Regions from separate parts of the Nocardiopsis sp. NPDC049922 genome, predicted to be linked through region 3. Evidence: riboswitches for the same ligand, from Rfam matches in the RefSeq annotation. Region 3 holds a riboswitch; each other region holds the start of a gene.
What was found. A riboswitch is a leader RNA that binds a small molecule or an ion and turns the genes downstream of it on or off. The one in region 3 is predicted to bind thiamine pyrophosphate.
Positions count from the first base shown of each region.

Region 1: it holds a riboswitch for thiamine pyrophosphate, as region 3 does, so the genes downstream of both, thiO (glycine oxidase ThiO) here and AB0I72_RS11830 (ECF transporter S component) in region 3, are expected to answer to the same signal.
Region 2: it holds a riboswitch for thiamine pyrophosphate, as region 3 does, so the genes downstream of both, thiC (phosphomethylpyrimidine synthase ThiC) here and AB0I72_RS11830 (ECF transporter S component) in region 3, are expected to answer to the same signal.

Region 1 covers NZ_JBFAME010000018.1:73,537-78,464, forward strand. The annotation lists gene AB0I72_RS25145 (DUF418 domain-containing protein) at 1-209, shown strand, start outside; gene AB0I72_RS25150 (SDR family oxidoreductase) at 278-1,171, shown strand; gene thiE (thiamine phosphate synthase) at 1,187-1,849, opposite strand; gene AB0I72_RS25160 (Rv2175c family DNA-binding protein) at 1,912-2,271, opposite strand; TPP riboswitch at 2,391-2,504, shown strand; gene thiO (glycine oxidase ThiO) at 2,502-3,737, shown strand; gene thiS (sulfur carrier protein ThiS) at 3,728-3,943, shown strand; gene AB0I72_RS25175 (thiazole synthase) at 3,946-4,716, shown strand.
Region 2 covers NZ_JBFAME010000009.1:274,865-279,792, reverse strand. The annotation lists gene AB0I72_RS18675 (alpha-(1->3)-arabinofuranosyltransferase) at 1-1,054, shown strand, start outside; gene AB0I72_RS18670 (DUF3068 domain-containing protein) at 1,051-2,049, shown strand; gene AB0I72_RS18665 (SOS response-associated peptidase) at 2,060-2,917, shown strand; TPP riboswitch at 3,035-3,148, shown strand; gene thiC (phosphomethylpyrimidine synthase ThiC) at 3,140-4,816, shown strand; gene AB0I72_RS18655 (methyltransferase) at 4,877-4,928, opposite strand, start outside.
Region 3 covers NZ_JBFAME010000005.1:165,422-170,349, forward strand. The annotation lists gene AB0I72_RS11825 (ABC transporter ATP-binding protein) at 1-1,547, opposite strand, end outside; gene AB0I72_RS11830 (ECF transporter S component) at 1,553-2,164, opposite strand; TPP riboswitch at 2,267-2,375, opposite strand; gene AB0I72_RS11835 (transglycosylase domain-containing protein) at 2,587-4,928, opposite strand, start outside.

The DNA.
Region 1 (4,928 bases), on a different contig from region 3:
GGCTGGCCGCGCACCTGACGTCGTGGAGCATGTTCCTGTTCGCGGCCGGGGTGTGGCTGGTGACCGTGGTGTTCGCCTACGCGCTGGAGCGCACGGGCCGCCGCGGTCCCGCCGAGGTGCTGCTGCGCCGCCTGTCCTACCGGCGTCCCCTCCGGGAGGCGGCCACCGCGCCCTCCGGAGACGAGGACCAAGAGCGCACCACCCGCTGACCGGAAGCCGCAAAAACGCGCGTGCCGTTCGGCGCCCGGCCCGTTCCGATCCCTCAGGATGGGGTGTCATGGGCGACGATCAGATGACAAACCACACCATAGGGGTGACCGGGGCGACCGGGGCCGTCGGCGGACGCGTCGCGGCCCGGATCGCACGGCTCGGGATGGCGCAGCGGCTCATCGTCCGCGACATCAACCGGGCGCCGGAGTACCCGGGCAGCAGCGCGGCGATGGCGGCCTACGAGGACACCACCGACTTCGAGCGCGCCTGCCGCGGGGTGGACACGCTGTTCCTCGTGTCGGCGACCGAGTCGGAGGACCGGATCGACGCGCACACGAGCGCGGTGGACGCGGCGGTCAAGGCGGGGGTGTCGCGGATCGTCTACCTGTCGTTCCTCAGCGCCGGGCCGGCCGCCACGTTCACCTTCGCCCGGACGCACTTCTTCACCGAGGCGCACATCCGGATGTCCGGGGTGGCGCACACCTTCCTGAGACCCAGCCTGTACCTGGACCTGCTGCCGCGCTGGGCGGACGAGCACGGTGTGGTGCGCGGGCCCGCCGGTGACGGCCGGGTCGCCTGGGTGTCGCGCGACGACGTGGCGGACGTGGCGACCGCCGTGCTGACCGACCCGGCGGTGATCGCCGTGTCCGACAACGCGACCCACGACGTCACCGGCCCGGAGGCGCTGACGTTGGGCGCCACCGTGGACAAACTCTCCTCCCTGACCGGCCGCGCCGTCCGGTACGTGCCGGAGACGTGGGAGGAGGCGCTGGAGTCGCGCCGGTCCAGCGGGGCGCCCGAGTGGGCGATCGAGGGGTGGGCGTCGTCCTACGCGGCGATCGCCACCGGGGAGATGGACGTGGTCGCGCCCACCGTTCCGAAGCTGACCGGGCACCCGGCCCAGTCCATCGAGGGGTTCCTGCGGCGCCACCCGAGCGCCCTGTCGCACGTCGCCGTGTGACGCCGCGGGGGACCGCTAGGCGCGGGCGGCCAGACGGGCGCGCAGCTCGGCGGCGGCCGCCCGGGGGTCCTCCGCCTCGGTGATCGCGCGGACGACCACGACCCGGCGGGCCCCGGCGTCGAGCACGCGGTCGATGTTGGACTGGTCGATCCCGCCGATGGCGAACCACGGCTTGTCCGTGTCCAGCGCGGCGGCCCGCTCGACCAGCTCCAGCCCGGCGGCGGGCCGCCCCGGCTTGGTGGGGGTCGCCCAGGTCGGGCCCACGCAGAAGTAGTCGCTGCCGAGCTCGGCGGCGGAGTCGGTCGCGGCGTCGATGTCGTTGTTGGAGCGGCCGATGATCGGGTCCGCGCCGATGATGTCCCGGGCCATGGGGACGGGCAGGTCGCGCTGGCCCAGGTGCAGGACGTCGGCGCGCACCGCGCGGGCGATGTCGGCCCGGTCGTTGACGGCGAGCAGGGATCCGTGCCGCTCGCAGGCCTCCCTGAGCACCTCCAGGGCGGCGATCTCCTCGCGCGCCTCCAGGCCCTTGTCGCGGAGCTGGATGATGTCCGCGCCCCCGGCGAGGGCGGCGTCCGCGAACTCGGCGAGATCGCCGCGCTCGCGCCGGGCGTCGGTGCACAGGTACAGAAGGGATGCGTCCAGGCGCTTGCGCAGGCTGGTTCCGTGGCTGGTCCTCACGCCGCCCAGCCTAGGGCCTGTGCCGTGGTGCGCCCAAGGGGCGGCCCCCCACGGCGCGCCCCTCAGAAGGCCAGGCTCTGCGCCCGGCGACGGACCTCGGTGCCCCGGTTCTCGCGCATGGCCTGGATCGGCGTGCCCGGCAGCGTGTCGTCGGGCGTGAACAGCCAGCGCAGGGCGTCCTCGGTGGAGAAGCCCGCGTCGCTGAGCAGCACCAGTGTCCCCGGCAGGCCCTTGACGAGGTCGTCCCCGTCCAGGAACGCGGCCGGAATGGACAGCTCTCCGGAGCGGACGACGCCCATCATGCGGTTCTCCCGGATCAGCTGCTTGATCCGGTTCGGGCTCACGCCCAGCGGCGCCGCCGCCTGCCTGAGGGTCAGCCACTCGCCGACCAGTGCGTCGATGTCGGATTCGCGTTGTGTCACGTCTCCAATCTGCCACACGGGCGAGGGGCCCGGACACCTTCGTCGGGAGTGCTCGGCGCGTACCCGCGAGATCCCCGTCACCACCCCCGAACCGGGTTGATCTAGGATGAACCCGGAAGCGAACGTCCCGCGGGAGCCGGGTGGACCCGGCTGAGAGGGAGGCTGATCCGGCCTCCGACCGCACGAACCTGATCCGGGTCATACCGGCGAAGGGAGTGGAACCCAGCGCCATGCGCACATCGAACGAGCCCCGCTCCGCGGCGAGTCGTCCTACCAATGACGGCGACCGGGTGGTCGTGGTCGGCGGCGGCCTCGTCGGGCGGGTCACCGCCTGGCGCGCCGCCCAGCGCGGACTGTCCGTCACCCTCGTCGAACCCGACCCCGTCGGCCGTCCCACCCGCGCCCGGGCCTCCTCCGTGGTCGCCGCGGGCATGCTCACCCCCGCCACCGAGGCGGCGTTCGGCGAGGAGCGACTGGTCGAACTCGGCGTCCGGTCGACGGGCATGTACCCCGACTTCGTCGCCGAGCTGGAGCGGGCGAGCGGCGTGCGGGTGGGCTACCACACCACCGGCACGCTCCTGGTCGCCTTCGACCGCGACGACCTCGCCGTCCTCAGCGACCTCCAGGACCTCCAGCGGCGCATCGGCGTCGCCGGCGAGCGCCTGACCAGCCGTGAGTGCCGACGCCTGGAACCCATGCTCGCTCCGTCCGTGCGCGGTGGCCTGCACGCCCCCGACGACCACTCGGTGGACCCCCGGATGGTGCTGCGGGCTCTGGCCGTGGCGGGCGTACGGGCGGGCGTGGCCGAGCTGGCCGACCGGGTCGAGGAGGTCACCGACGGCGGCCCCGGCGGCGCGCCCCTGGGCGTGCGCCTGGCGGACGGCGACGTCCTGCCCACCGACCAGGTGGTCCTGGCGGCGGGGTGCTGGAACGACCGGATCACCGTCCCCGAGCCGGTGGTGCCGCACCTGCGCCCGGTCAAGGGCCAGCTGCTGCGGATGCGCCCGCCCGCCGGGGAGCCGCCCATCGTCGGGCGCACGGTCCGGGGGCTGGTCCGCGGCTTCCCCGTCTACCTCGTGCCGCGCGAGGACGGGGAGGTCATCGTCGGCGCCACCCAGGAGGAGCTGGGCTACGACACGGCGCTGACCGCCGGGGGGCTGTGGCGGGTCCTGCGGGACGCGCGCGAACTCGTCCCGGGCGTCACCGAACTGGAGGTCACCGAGACCTGCGTCGGCCTGCGCCCGGGCTCACCCGACAACGAACCGCTCCTGGGCCCCACCCGGATCCCCGGTGTGCACCTGGCGGGCGGTCACTACCGGCACGGCGTCCTGCTGACCCCGGTCACCGGCGAGGTCATGGCCGAGGCCCTCACCGGCGGCGCCCTGCCGGAGTACGCGCGCGCCTTCGCCGCCGACCGCGAGCTGGGCGGCGGCCACACGAGCACGTGGGAGAAGCAGTGGAACTGATCATCAACGGCGACCGGCGCGAGGTCGCCGAGGACGCCACCGTCGCCGCGGTCGTGCGCGACCTGGCCGCACCGGCGGGCGGGGAGGTCCCGGGCGGCATCGCCGTGGCCGTCAACGACGAGGTGGTGCGCCGGACCGCCTGGGCCGACACGCCCCTGGGCTCCGGCGACCGCGTGGACGTCCTGACCGCAGTGCAGGGAGGCTGACCATGACCGACACCGTGGACGACCCGTTGGTGATCGACGGCGTCTCCTTCGGCTCCCGGCTCATCACCGGCACCGGCGGCGCCCCGTCGATGGAGGTGTTGGAGGAGGCGCTCGTCACGTCGGGGACCGAGCTGACCACCGTGGCGATGCGCCGGGTGACGCCCGGCGCCCAGGGGTCGGTGTGGGACGTCCTGACCCGGAACAAGATCCGCCCCCTGCCCAACACCGCGGGCTGTTTCACCGCCGCCGACGCCGTGCGCACCGCCCGCCTCGGTCGGGAGGCCCTGGGAACCGACTGGGTCAAGCTGGAGGTCGTCGCGGACGAGCACACCCTCCTGCCCGACCCGGTGGAGCTGCTCGACGCCGCCGAACGGCTCGTCGACGAGGGCTTCACCGTTCTCCCCTACACGAACGACGACCCGGTCCTGGCCCGCCGCCTGGAGCAGCTGGGGTGCGCCGCGGTGATGCCGCTGGCCGCGCCGATCGGCTCCGGCCTGGGCATCCGCAACCCGCACAACCTGGAGCTGATCGTCGAACAGGCGGGCGTCCCGGTGATCGTCGACGCCGGGATCGGCACCGCCAGCGACGCCGCCCTGGCCATGGAGCTGGGCTGCGACGCGGTCCTGCTCGCCACGGCGGTGACCCGCGCCCAGGACCCGGTGCGGATGGCGGCGGCCATGCGCGACGCCGTCCGCGCGGGCCGCGCCGCGCGCCTGGCGGGGCGGATCCCGGTCCGCCGACACGCCCAGGCGTCCTCCCCCGCGGTCGATTGACGACGGGCGCCGCCGAGGTCCTCACGGGCGTTTGGCGGCGTCCCGTACCGTGGGTGGGGTACGCGGTGCGAACGGAGCGGCACCGCACGACCGGACACGACCCGCGAACGCCGCCCGTGCAGGAGAATCCGGGCGGCACGACCGCGATCCGCGGGGCGGCCCGGGCGCGAGCTTCCGCTATCGTGTCGGTTCGACACCCGGTGTCGGGTACG
Region 2 (4,928 bases), on a different contig from region 3:
CCTGGCCGAGGGGGAGAACCGGATCGTCGTCGACCCGGGCAACCGCTACGACGTGCGTTCGGCCCTGGTCGAGGGGGACACGTCCCTGGCCGACCGGGAGCCGGTCGAGACGGCCGAGGTCGAGCGGGTGCACGCGTGGGGACCGGGTGAGCGCCGCTTCGACGTCTCCGTCGACGAGGAGAGCCTGCTCGTCGTCAACGAGAACTTCAACGAGGGCTGGGAGGCGACCCTGTCCGGCACCGAGGGGACGCTGGAGCCGGTCCGGCTGGAGGGCTGGAAGCAGGGCTGGGTGCTCCCGGCGGGCAGCCGGGGCACGGTGACGCTGACCTATGTGCCCGACACCTCCTACCAGGCCACGCTCGCGGTCGGCGCCGGGCTGGCCGGGCTCCTGGTGGTCCTGGCGGTGTGGCCCCGGCGGCTCGTGCCCGCCAGGCTCGCGGGCCCGCTCGCGCGCGCGGCCGGATCGACGGGACGCGGCGGACGCCCGCTGCCCGCCGCCGGACCCGGCTGGCTGAGTCGGTGGGCGGTCCTGCCCCTCGGCCTGGCCTACGGCGTGTGGGTGGCGGGCGCGGCCGGAGCCGCCGTGGTCGGGGTGATCCTGCTGTGCGTCTGGTGGCTCGGCCGACGGGCGCCCAAGGGGCTGCGGCACGCCCGGCCGGGGCGGCCGTCGCTCGGCGGGCGCGCGCTGCCCCACCTGGCCGGTCCGTGGACGGTCGCGGTCTCGCTCGCCCTGGCCGGGGTGGCGATGGCCGTCGGCACGCACCTCGCGCTGTACATGCCCTTCCACGACGTCACGGAGGTGTTCGGGGGAGCGCTGCGCGGCTGGGTCGCCCAGGCGCTGTGCCTGCCCGCCCTGACCCGGCTCGTCCTCGCGCTCGGCCAGCGCGGGGAGGACGGCCCCGAGCCCGTCACGGCCCGGGGCCGGGCCGCCGAAGGGCGTCGCGCCGTGCCGTTCGACCAGCCCGCGTACCCGGCCGGGACGGCCGCCGCCAACGGGCACGGGAACGGATCCGCGCCCGCGCCGGACGCCGACGTCGAGGAGGCCCGCACATGAGCGCACCGGTTGAGGCGTCCCGGGGGACCTTCCTCGTCGCCCTGGGCGCCTTCCTGCTGACGCTGGCCGCCCTCCTGCCCCTCTACGTGCACGACCGCGTCGCACTCCTGCCCGCATCCGCCGAGTTCGAACTCCGGATGGTCGACGAGGACGCCGCCTACCTCGACGCGGCCACCTGGTCGTTGCGGCAGGGCGTCGAGGTCCGGCGGGTCACCCGGATCGACGCCACCCCGCACGGCGGCGACTGGTCGGCGTGGGAGATGTCCGTGGACGTCTCGACCCCCGAGCGGATGATCGACCACTGGAGCCGCCGCGTCATCGTCGACCGCGTGACCGGCCGCGCCGTCAACTGCTGCGGCGAGCACGTCAACGGCGACCGGGCCATCCGGCAGGCCGGGCTCGTCCTCCACTGGCCCGCGGGCGCCCCCGCCGAGGACGTCACCCACTACGACGCCGAGGTCCGCTCGGCCCCGCTCCTGGAGTACGACGGCGCCGACCAGGTCGCCGGGATCCCCGTCCGCCGCTACGTCCAGACGATCGACGCCACCCAGGTTCCCGACTCCGCCCGGTCGGTGCCCGCGGCGCTGTTCACGGCCGACGCCGAGGGCACCGTCACGGCGGCGCGCTGGGTGGAGATCACCCGCACCTACTGGGTCGAGCCCGTCAGCGGCCTGGTCGTCAACGCCCAGGAGACCCGCGCCGAGCGCCTCCGCCCGCGCGGAGGGGGCGGCGAGGTCGGGCTGCTGTCGGCCGAGCTCACCCTGTCCGAGGGGCAGGTGACCACCCTCGCCGAACAGGCGCGCGTCCGGGCCTTCCTGCTCACCGCCCTCGACACCTGGGCGCCCTGGATCCTCGTGCCCCTGGGCGGTCTGGCGGTGCTGGCCGGTCTCGTCCAGGCGTGGCGGACCCGCGAGACCGCCCATCGACGCAGGCGCGACCTGGACGAACACGGTGACCGGGTCGGCGGCCTCGGGGAGGCGCGGGACAGGCCGTAGGATCGTGCGCATGTGCGGTCGCTATGCCCAGTCCCGGAACGTGCACCAGCTCCAGCTCGCCTTCGACCTCCCCGAGGAGACGATCGCCGAGGAGGCCGACCCCCGGGCGTGGCCCCCGCTGCACGACCTGCCGCCGGACTACAACGTCTCCCCGGGCAAGCCGGTGTACGCCGTGCTCGGCCCGCCGCCGCGCGGCGCCGAGGCCGACGACGAGCCCGCCGGGCCGCGCCACCTGCGCACCCTGCGCTGGGGGCTGGTCCCGTCGTGGGCCAAGGACCGCAACGTCGGCTACCGGATGATCAACGCCCGCGGCGAGACCGTCGCCGACAAGCCCGCCTTCCGCGCGGCCTTCCGCCGCCGCAGGTGCCTGCTGCCCGCCGACGCCTACTACGAGTGGCAGCTCATCGGGGCCGACGGCCGCGCCGAGGCGGGCACCTCGCCCGCGACCGACCCCCAGCACCGCAAGCGCAAGGCCCGATCCGCCAAGAAGCCGTTCGCCGTCCACTACGACGACCGCGAGCCGCTGGCCCTGGCCGGGATCTTCGAACGCTGGCGCGACCCGGAGGCCGACGAGAACGACCCCGCCGCCTGGCTGTGGACCTGCGCGGTCATCACCACCGAGGCCGCGCCCGGACTCGCCCACATCCACGACCGCATGCCCGTCATCGTCCCCCGGCGGGACTGGGCGACCTGGCTCGACCCCGACTCCGGCGCGGACGACCTCGCCCACGTCATGGCCGGGACGCCGGTCGACCGGTTCGCGATCGACGAGGTCTCCACCGACGTCAACAGCATCAAGAACAACGGCCCCGAACTCCTCACCCCCGTGTCCGCCACGGAGGATGACGCGCCGGACACACTTTTCTGACCCGGGGGCGGCTGGACACGGCCCGGGGACCTCTGTGTATGGTGTGCGAGGCCACACGGCCACGCGCCCCGTACGGGGCGCACGCACGTCACTCATCCCATCCCCGACGTGCGCACATGTGAATACCGCGGGAGCTCGCGCCATGGCGGGCTGAGAGGGCGGCTCAACGGTGTCGCCGACCGCAGAACCTGTTCGGGTAATTCCGACGTAGGGAGGCATGCCATGACGGCTACGGACAGCCGCGCCACGAGTTCCACCGCCGACGAGCACCAGGTGACCACGGGTCCCATCATGGGATCACGGAAGGTCTACCGTGAGATCGACGACCCCGCCGGTTTCACGCTCCGCGTCCCGCAGCGCCGGGTGGAACTGAGCAACGGCAGCCACTTCGACCTGTACGACACGTCAGGTCCGTACACCGACTCCACCGCCGACATCGACGTCCACCGGGGCCTGCCCGGCACGCGGCAGGAGTGGATCGACGCCCGCGAGCCCGTCGACGGAGCGGTCACCCAGCTGGCCTACGCCAAGGCCGGGATCATCACCCCCGAGATGCGGTTCGTGGCCGCCCGCGAGCACATGGACCCCGAGTTCGTGCGCCAGGAGATAGCGATCGGGCGCGCGGTCATCCCCGTCAACCGCAGGCACCCGGAGTCCGAGCCGACCATCATCGGCAAGAACTTCCTGGTGAAGATCAACGCCAACATCGGCAACTCCGCGGTCACCTCCTCCGTGCCCGAGGAGGTCGAGAAGATGGTGTGGGCCACCCGCTGGGGCGCCGACACCGTGATGGACCTGTCGACCGGCAGGCGCATCCACGAGACCCGCGAACGGATCCTGCGCAACTCGCCGGTCCCGATCGGCACGGTCCCCATCTACCAGGCCCTGGAGAAGGTCAACGGCGACCCCACCAAGCTGAGCTGGGAGATCTACCGCGAGACCATCATCGAGCAGGCCGAGCAGGGCGTCGACTACATGACCGTCCACGCCGGCGTGCTGCTGCGCTACGTGCCGCTGGCGGCCCGGCGCGTCACCGGGATCGTCTCGCGCGGCGGTTCGATCATGGCCGCGTGGTGCCTGGCCCACCACAAGGAGAGCTTCCTCTACACCCACTACGAGGAACTCTGCGAGATCCTGCGCGAGTACGACATCACCTTCTCCCTCGGTGACGGTCTGCGGCCCGGCTCGATCGCCGACGCCAACGACGAGGCCCAGTTCGCCGAGCTGCGCACCCTGGGCGAGCTCACCCACATCGCCCGCGCGCACGACGTGCAGGTGATGATCGAGGGACCGGGCCACGTGCCGATGCACAAGATCGCGGAGAACGTGCGCCTGGAGGAGGAGCTGTGCGGCGAGGCGCCGTTCTACACGCTCGGCCCCCTGGCCACCGACATCGCCCCCGGCTACGACCACATCACCTCCGCCATCGGCGCCGCCCAGATCGGCTGGCACGGCACGGCGATGCTGTGCTACGTCACCCCGAAGGAGCACCTGGGCCTGCCCAACCGGGACGACGTCAAGACCGGTGTGGTCACCTACAAGCTCGCCGCGCACGCCGCCGACCTGGCCAAGGGCCACCCCCGGGCGCAGGAGTGGGACGACGAGCTGTCCAAGGCGCGGTTCGAGTTCCGCTGGCAGGACCAGTTCCACCTGTCGCTGGACCCGGAGACGGCGCAGTCCTTCCACGACGAGACGCTGCCCGCCGAACCGGCCAAGACCGCGCACTTCTGCTCCATGTGCGGGCCGAAGTTCTGCTCGATGAAGATCTCCCAGGACGTGCGCAGGTACGCCGAGGAGAACGGCCTGGACACCGTCGAGGCGATCGAGCGGGGCATGGCCGACAAGTCCGAGGAGTTCGCGGCCTCGGGCAACCGGGTGTACCTGCCGCTGGCGGACTGACGCGGCACGGGGGCGGCGCCCGCGCCGGGCGCCACCCCCGTGGTCCGGGGGTACCGGGCCCTATCCCGGCTTGCGCGCGCTGGCCAGCAGGTGCACGCCCACGTAGTCGTCG
Region 3 (4,928 bases):
GTCCCCCCTTCCGGGTCGGCGGCGACCGCGTCCACGGGCGCCACGCCGCCGTCCGCCACCCGTACCCGTGTGTCGGTCAGGTGCCGGAGCAGCAGTTCGTCGTGGGTGGCCATGACGACGGCCCGCCCCTCGGCGCGCAGCGCGCCCAGCAGCTCCACGAGCTCCGTCCAGGTCCGGGTGTCCTGGCCGAAGGTCGGCTCGTCCAGCGTCAGGACGTCCGGCGCGTGCGCGGGGCCCGAGCTGAGCGCGGTGGCCACCGACAGCCGTCGCTTCTCCCCTCCGGAGAGGGTGTAGGGGTGCACGTCGGCGAGCCTGGTCAGCCGGAGCCGCTCCAGCAGCTCGTCGACCCACGCGTCGGCCGCGCCCCGGTCCATCCCCGCCCGCAGCGGGGCGAAGAGCAGCTCCTCGCGCACCGTGGGCGTGACGAACTGGTCCTCGGCGTGCTGGAAGACCGTGCCGACGTGCCGCGCCAGTCGGCGCGCGGGCCAGCGCCGCAGCGGGCGCCGGTCGACCTCGGCGAGCGGGCCGCGCGGGTGCACGGCGCCGCGGTACGGCTTACTCAGTCCGGCCAGCAGCATCAGCAGCGTCGACTTGCCCGCGCCGTTGGGCCCGGTCAGCGCGGTGGCGGTCCCGGCCTCGACGGCGAGGCCGACCCCCGCCAGCACGGTGCGCGGGGGCGCCGACCGCGCGCCCAGTTCGACCGGGGTGCGCGCGGCGACGCCGACCGCCTCGAGCAGCGTCGTGCCGCCGGGGGCCGGGGAGAGGTCGGGCTCGGGCTCGTTCCCGGGGATCCACACGCCCTGGTCGGCCAGGGCGCGTCCGTGCTCCGCGAAGACCGTCTGGGGCGCGCCGTCCGCGATCACTCCGCCGCCCGGTTCCAGGACGACCACTCGGTCGACCAGGTCCACGACGTCGGCCACGCGGTGCTCGACCAGGACGAGCGTCGCCTCGGTCTCGGCCAACAGCCGTTGGAGCACGCCGCGCACCAGTGCGGCGCCGGCCGGGTCCAGGTTGGCGGTCGGTTCGTCGAGCAGGAGCAGTCGCGGGCGCATGGCCAGCGCCCCGGCGATGACCAGGCGCTGCTTCTCGCCGCCGGACAGGGCCCCGGTCGAGTGGCGCCGCCCGTACGGGAAGCCGACCTCGGCCAGGGCGCCGTCGACGCGCGGCCAGATCCGGTCCGGGGCCGCGCCCAGGTTCTCCAACCCGAAGGCGACGTCGTCCCCGGCGCGGGCCATCACGAGCTGGGTCTCGGGGTCCTGGCTGACCAGGCCGACCACGCCCCGACGCCGGTCGGCGGGTTCGCCGTCCACCAGGAGCGTGCCCTCCTGGTCGCCGCTGATGGCGCTGTCGGCGCCGGTGAGCCCGGCGAGCGAGTGCAGCAGGGTCGACTTGCCCGCGCCCGAGGCGCCGAGCAGCAGCACACGTTCGCCGGGTTCGACCGTCAGGTCCACGCCGCGCAGCGCGTGCGCCCGGCGACCGGAGTGACGCCAGCCCCAACCGGAGAGTTCGACGCGCGCGCCGGGGCCTCCCGCCGTACGAGAGCCCACCCCGGTCAGCCCTTGGCCGACGGGAAGGGGGCCAGCGCGCCGGTCCGGGCGAGCGCCGTGGTGATGAGGCGGGCGCCGACACCGGCGATGACGGCGGCGCTGGCGATGACGATGAGGCCGTAGGCGAGCTTGAACTCCAGCGGCCAGGCGACGTTGTAGGTGATGTTGTCGCGGATGGCGGGGGAGATCCCGGCGACGGCTGCGGCGAGCACGGCCACGCCCATGCCCCAGCGGCGGTAGCCGAAGGCGAGGAAGACCAGCTCGGGCAGGATGCCCTGGAGGGTGCCGTCGAGGATCACCATGATCCCCCACTGGGTGCCGAGCACCGCCGAGACGGAGGCGGCGGCGATCGAGGTGAGGAGGGCGGCGCCGGGCCTGCGGATGATGAGTCCGCCCAGCACGCCGGAGATCAGCCACATGCCGTAGACGACGGCCTGTCCGGGCGGGAAGCCCACGAACAGCGGCGTGGTGACCGTCCACACGATGTTCCACAGCCAGAAGACAACGCCGATGGCGACGCCGATGACGGCGGCGACCACGATGTCGACCGTCCGCCAGCCGCGCAGCCGGGTGAGGACGTCCTGCCAGAAGCCGGACTTGGTGGTGTCGGTGCTCATTCCTGTCCCTTCGTCGGGTGACGAGGGGTCGCGGCCAAGAGCGCCTCCGGCCGCGCGCGGCGCGCACCGGACTCGTGCCGGTGCGCGGGACACACGCCACCGGCGGCGGTTCCTACGACTTCCTTCGCTGGCATGACCCAGATCAGGTGTGTAAGGGTCTGCGGCGACGGTGCCGCACTCTCAGCGCTCATGCGCTCCCCTGTCGGTTATGCACCATTATGCGGGACGTACTGCCTGGTGGTGACACGCACCACCCGGCACACGCCGCCAGCCGCCCCCGACGAGGGCCGCCCGTCGTCGCCGACGAACGCCCGCGAGCCCGGCCGCCACGGCGGTCCCGCGCTCCCCGGCGCCCCGCGGCACGCGTGCGCCGCGCTCCGGAAAAGCCACCCAGTTCACGGACCTCACAGCCGTCCCCGGCTTCAACCGCCCGCGGATCCCTCGCTCCGCGTGTCGCCCTCGGCTTCCCCAGCACCGCCGAGACCATCGGCATCCTCCGAGGGGTCCTCGTCTCCTGCGTCGCTGGCGTCCCCGGTGCCGCTCTGACCGCCCTCGGACGCCTCGGCACCCCCGGTGTCTCCCGTTTCTCCGCTGTTCTCGGTCTCCCCAGTGCTCTCTGAGGGCTCAGCACCACCAGCACCCTCCGCGAAATCAGCGTTGCCAGCACTTTCCGGGGGCTCGACACCACCAGCACCCTCCGTGGAACCAGCGTTGCCAGCACTTTCCGGGGGCTCAGCACCACCAGCACTTTCCGGATGCTCAGCGTTGCCAGCGTTCCCTGAGGGCTCAGCATCCCCAGGAGCCCCACCCTCGTCGAAAACCCCGCTCCTCTCGGCGCGCCCGGAATCACCGTCGCCCCCATCGTCGAACGGCTGGGCGTCCGGGGCGCCATAGGCCTCGGGCGAGGCCGCGAACCCCTCCGCCGGGAGCGACGCGGTCGCCCCGCTCATCGTGTCCCGCCAGATCGGGCCCGGCAGCGTCCCCCCGTAGACGATCCCGTAGTACCGGCCGCCGATGGTCACGCCCTGGAGCGGGTGCCGCTCGCCGCCGCGCACGTCGCCGACCGCGACCGCCGCCGCCAGGTTCGGCGTGTACCCCGCGAACCACGCGTAGGCGGCCCCGTCGGTCGTCCCCGTCTTGCCCGCCGCCGGACGGCCGATGCCCAGCCCGTTCGCGGTCCCGCCGTCGAACGGCTCCTGGAGGAGGTGGTTCACCCCGTCGGCCACCCGCTGGTCCACCGTGCGCTCGCACTCGGCCTCGACCGGGATCTCCTCGTCGTCGCCCGTACCCGACCGGTCGATGACCACGGCCGTGACCGGCACCGGCACGCAGTGCACTCCCCGGGCGGCGAACGTGGCGTAGGCGGCGGCCAGGGTCAGCGGTGAGACCTCCTGGTCCCCCAGCGTGAACGAGCTCCACACCCCCAGCGGCTCCCCGTCGGCCCGGTGCACACCCGCGCGCTCGGCCATCGTCGCCGTCTCGCACAGGCCCACCCTCCGCTGGAGCTGCGCGAAATAGGTGTTCACCGACCCCCGCGTCGCGCTGACCATGGTGTGCGACCCAGAAGAACCCTCCCCCACGTTGCGCACGTCCCACGGTTCCATCCGGCCGCCGTCACAGTTCCTCAGCCCGCTGATCGAGATGGTTCCGGGCGACCGAAAACTCGTCCCGTAGCCCATTCCGGCGTCCAGCGCGGCGGCGAGGGTGAACGTCTTGAACGTCGATCCCGCCTGGTAGCCGGTGGTGCCGCCGTCGCGCCGGTCCACCGCGAGGTTGATCGCGGTCGTGCCCGGGTCCGTCTCGTCGAACCCGTACCGCAGGTTCTGGGCGAGCGCCCGCACCCGCCCGGTCCCGGGCTCGACCACCGCCTCGGCGGCGAACCGCGTCGACCCGTCGCTCGGCACGTGCCGGTCGACCGCCTCCTGGGCCGCGGCCTGCGTCCGCGGGTCGAGCGTGGTCCGCACGCCGATGCCGCCCTGGCGCAGCACCGCCCGCCGCTCCTCCTCGGTGTCGCCGAGCACGTCCGTGCGCAGCAGCCAGCGCGTGACGTAGTCGCAGAAGAACGGATACGCGCTGTGGTAGCAGCTCCCGCCGCGCGGTGTCGGCGCCAGCCCGAGGTCCCGCGCCAGGTACCCGTCGGCCTCGGCCCGACTGATCCGCCCCACGGCCACCATCCGCTCCAGGACGAGGTCACGCCGCTTCCGGGCGGCCTCCGGGTTGGTCAGCGGGTCGTAGTAGGAGGGCGCCCGCACCAGGCCGACCAGCGTCGCCGCCTGCCCCGGGTCCAGGTCGGCGGCGGGCACCGAGAAGTACCGCCGCGCCGCGATCTCGATCCCGTGCGCGCCCGCGCCGAAGTAGGCGAGGTTGAGGTAGCCCTCCAGGATCTCGTCCTTGGTCAGCCGCCGCTCCAGACCCACGGCGTACCGAAGTTCGACCAGCTTGCGCGCCAGGCTGCGCTCGCTCGCCCGGGCCGCCTCCTCCTCGGTGTCCGCGGACTCGATGAGCAGGTTCTTCACGTACTGCTGGGTGAGCGTGGACCCGCCCTGCGTGTCGCCCAGGGCGGTGAGCAGCGCCGCCCGCAGGACACCGCGCGGGTCGAAGCCGTGGTGGTCGTGGAATCGGTCGTCCTCAATGGCGAGGAGGGCGGCGGGGACCCAGGGGCTGACCTCGTCGAGGGAGACCACCTCGCGCTCGCGTTCGGCGATCTCGGCGAACGGCCGCCCGTCGACGTCGGTGAGCACGACCCGCTCCGACAGGTGGGGCA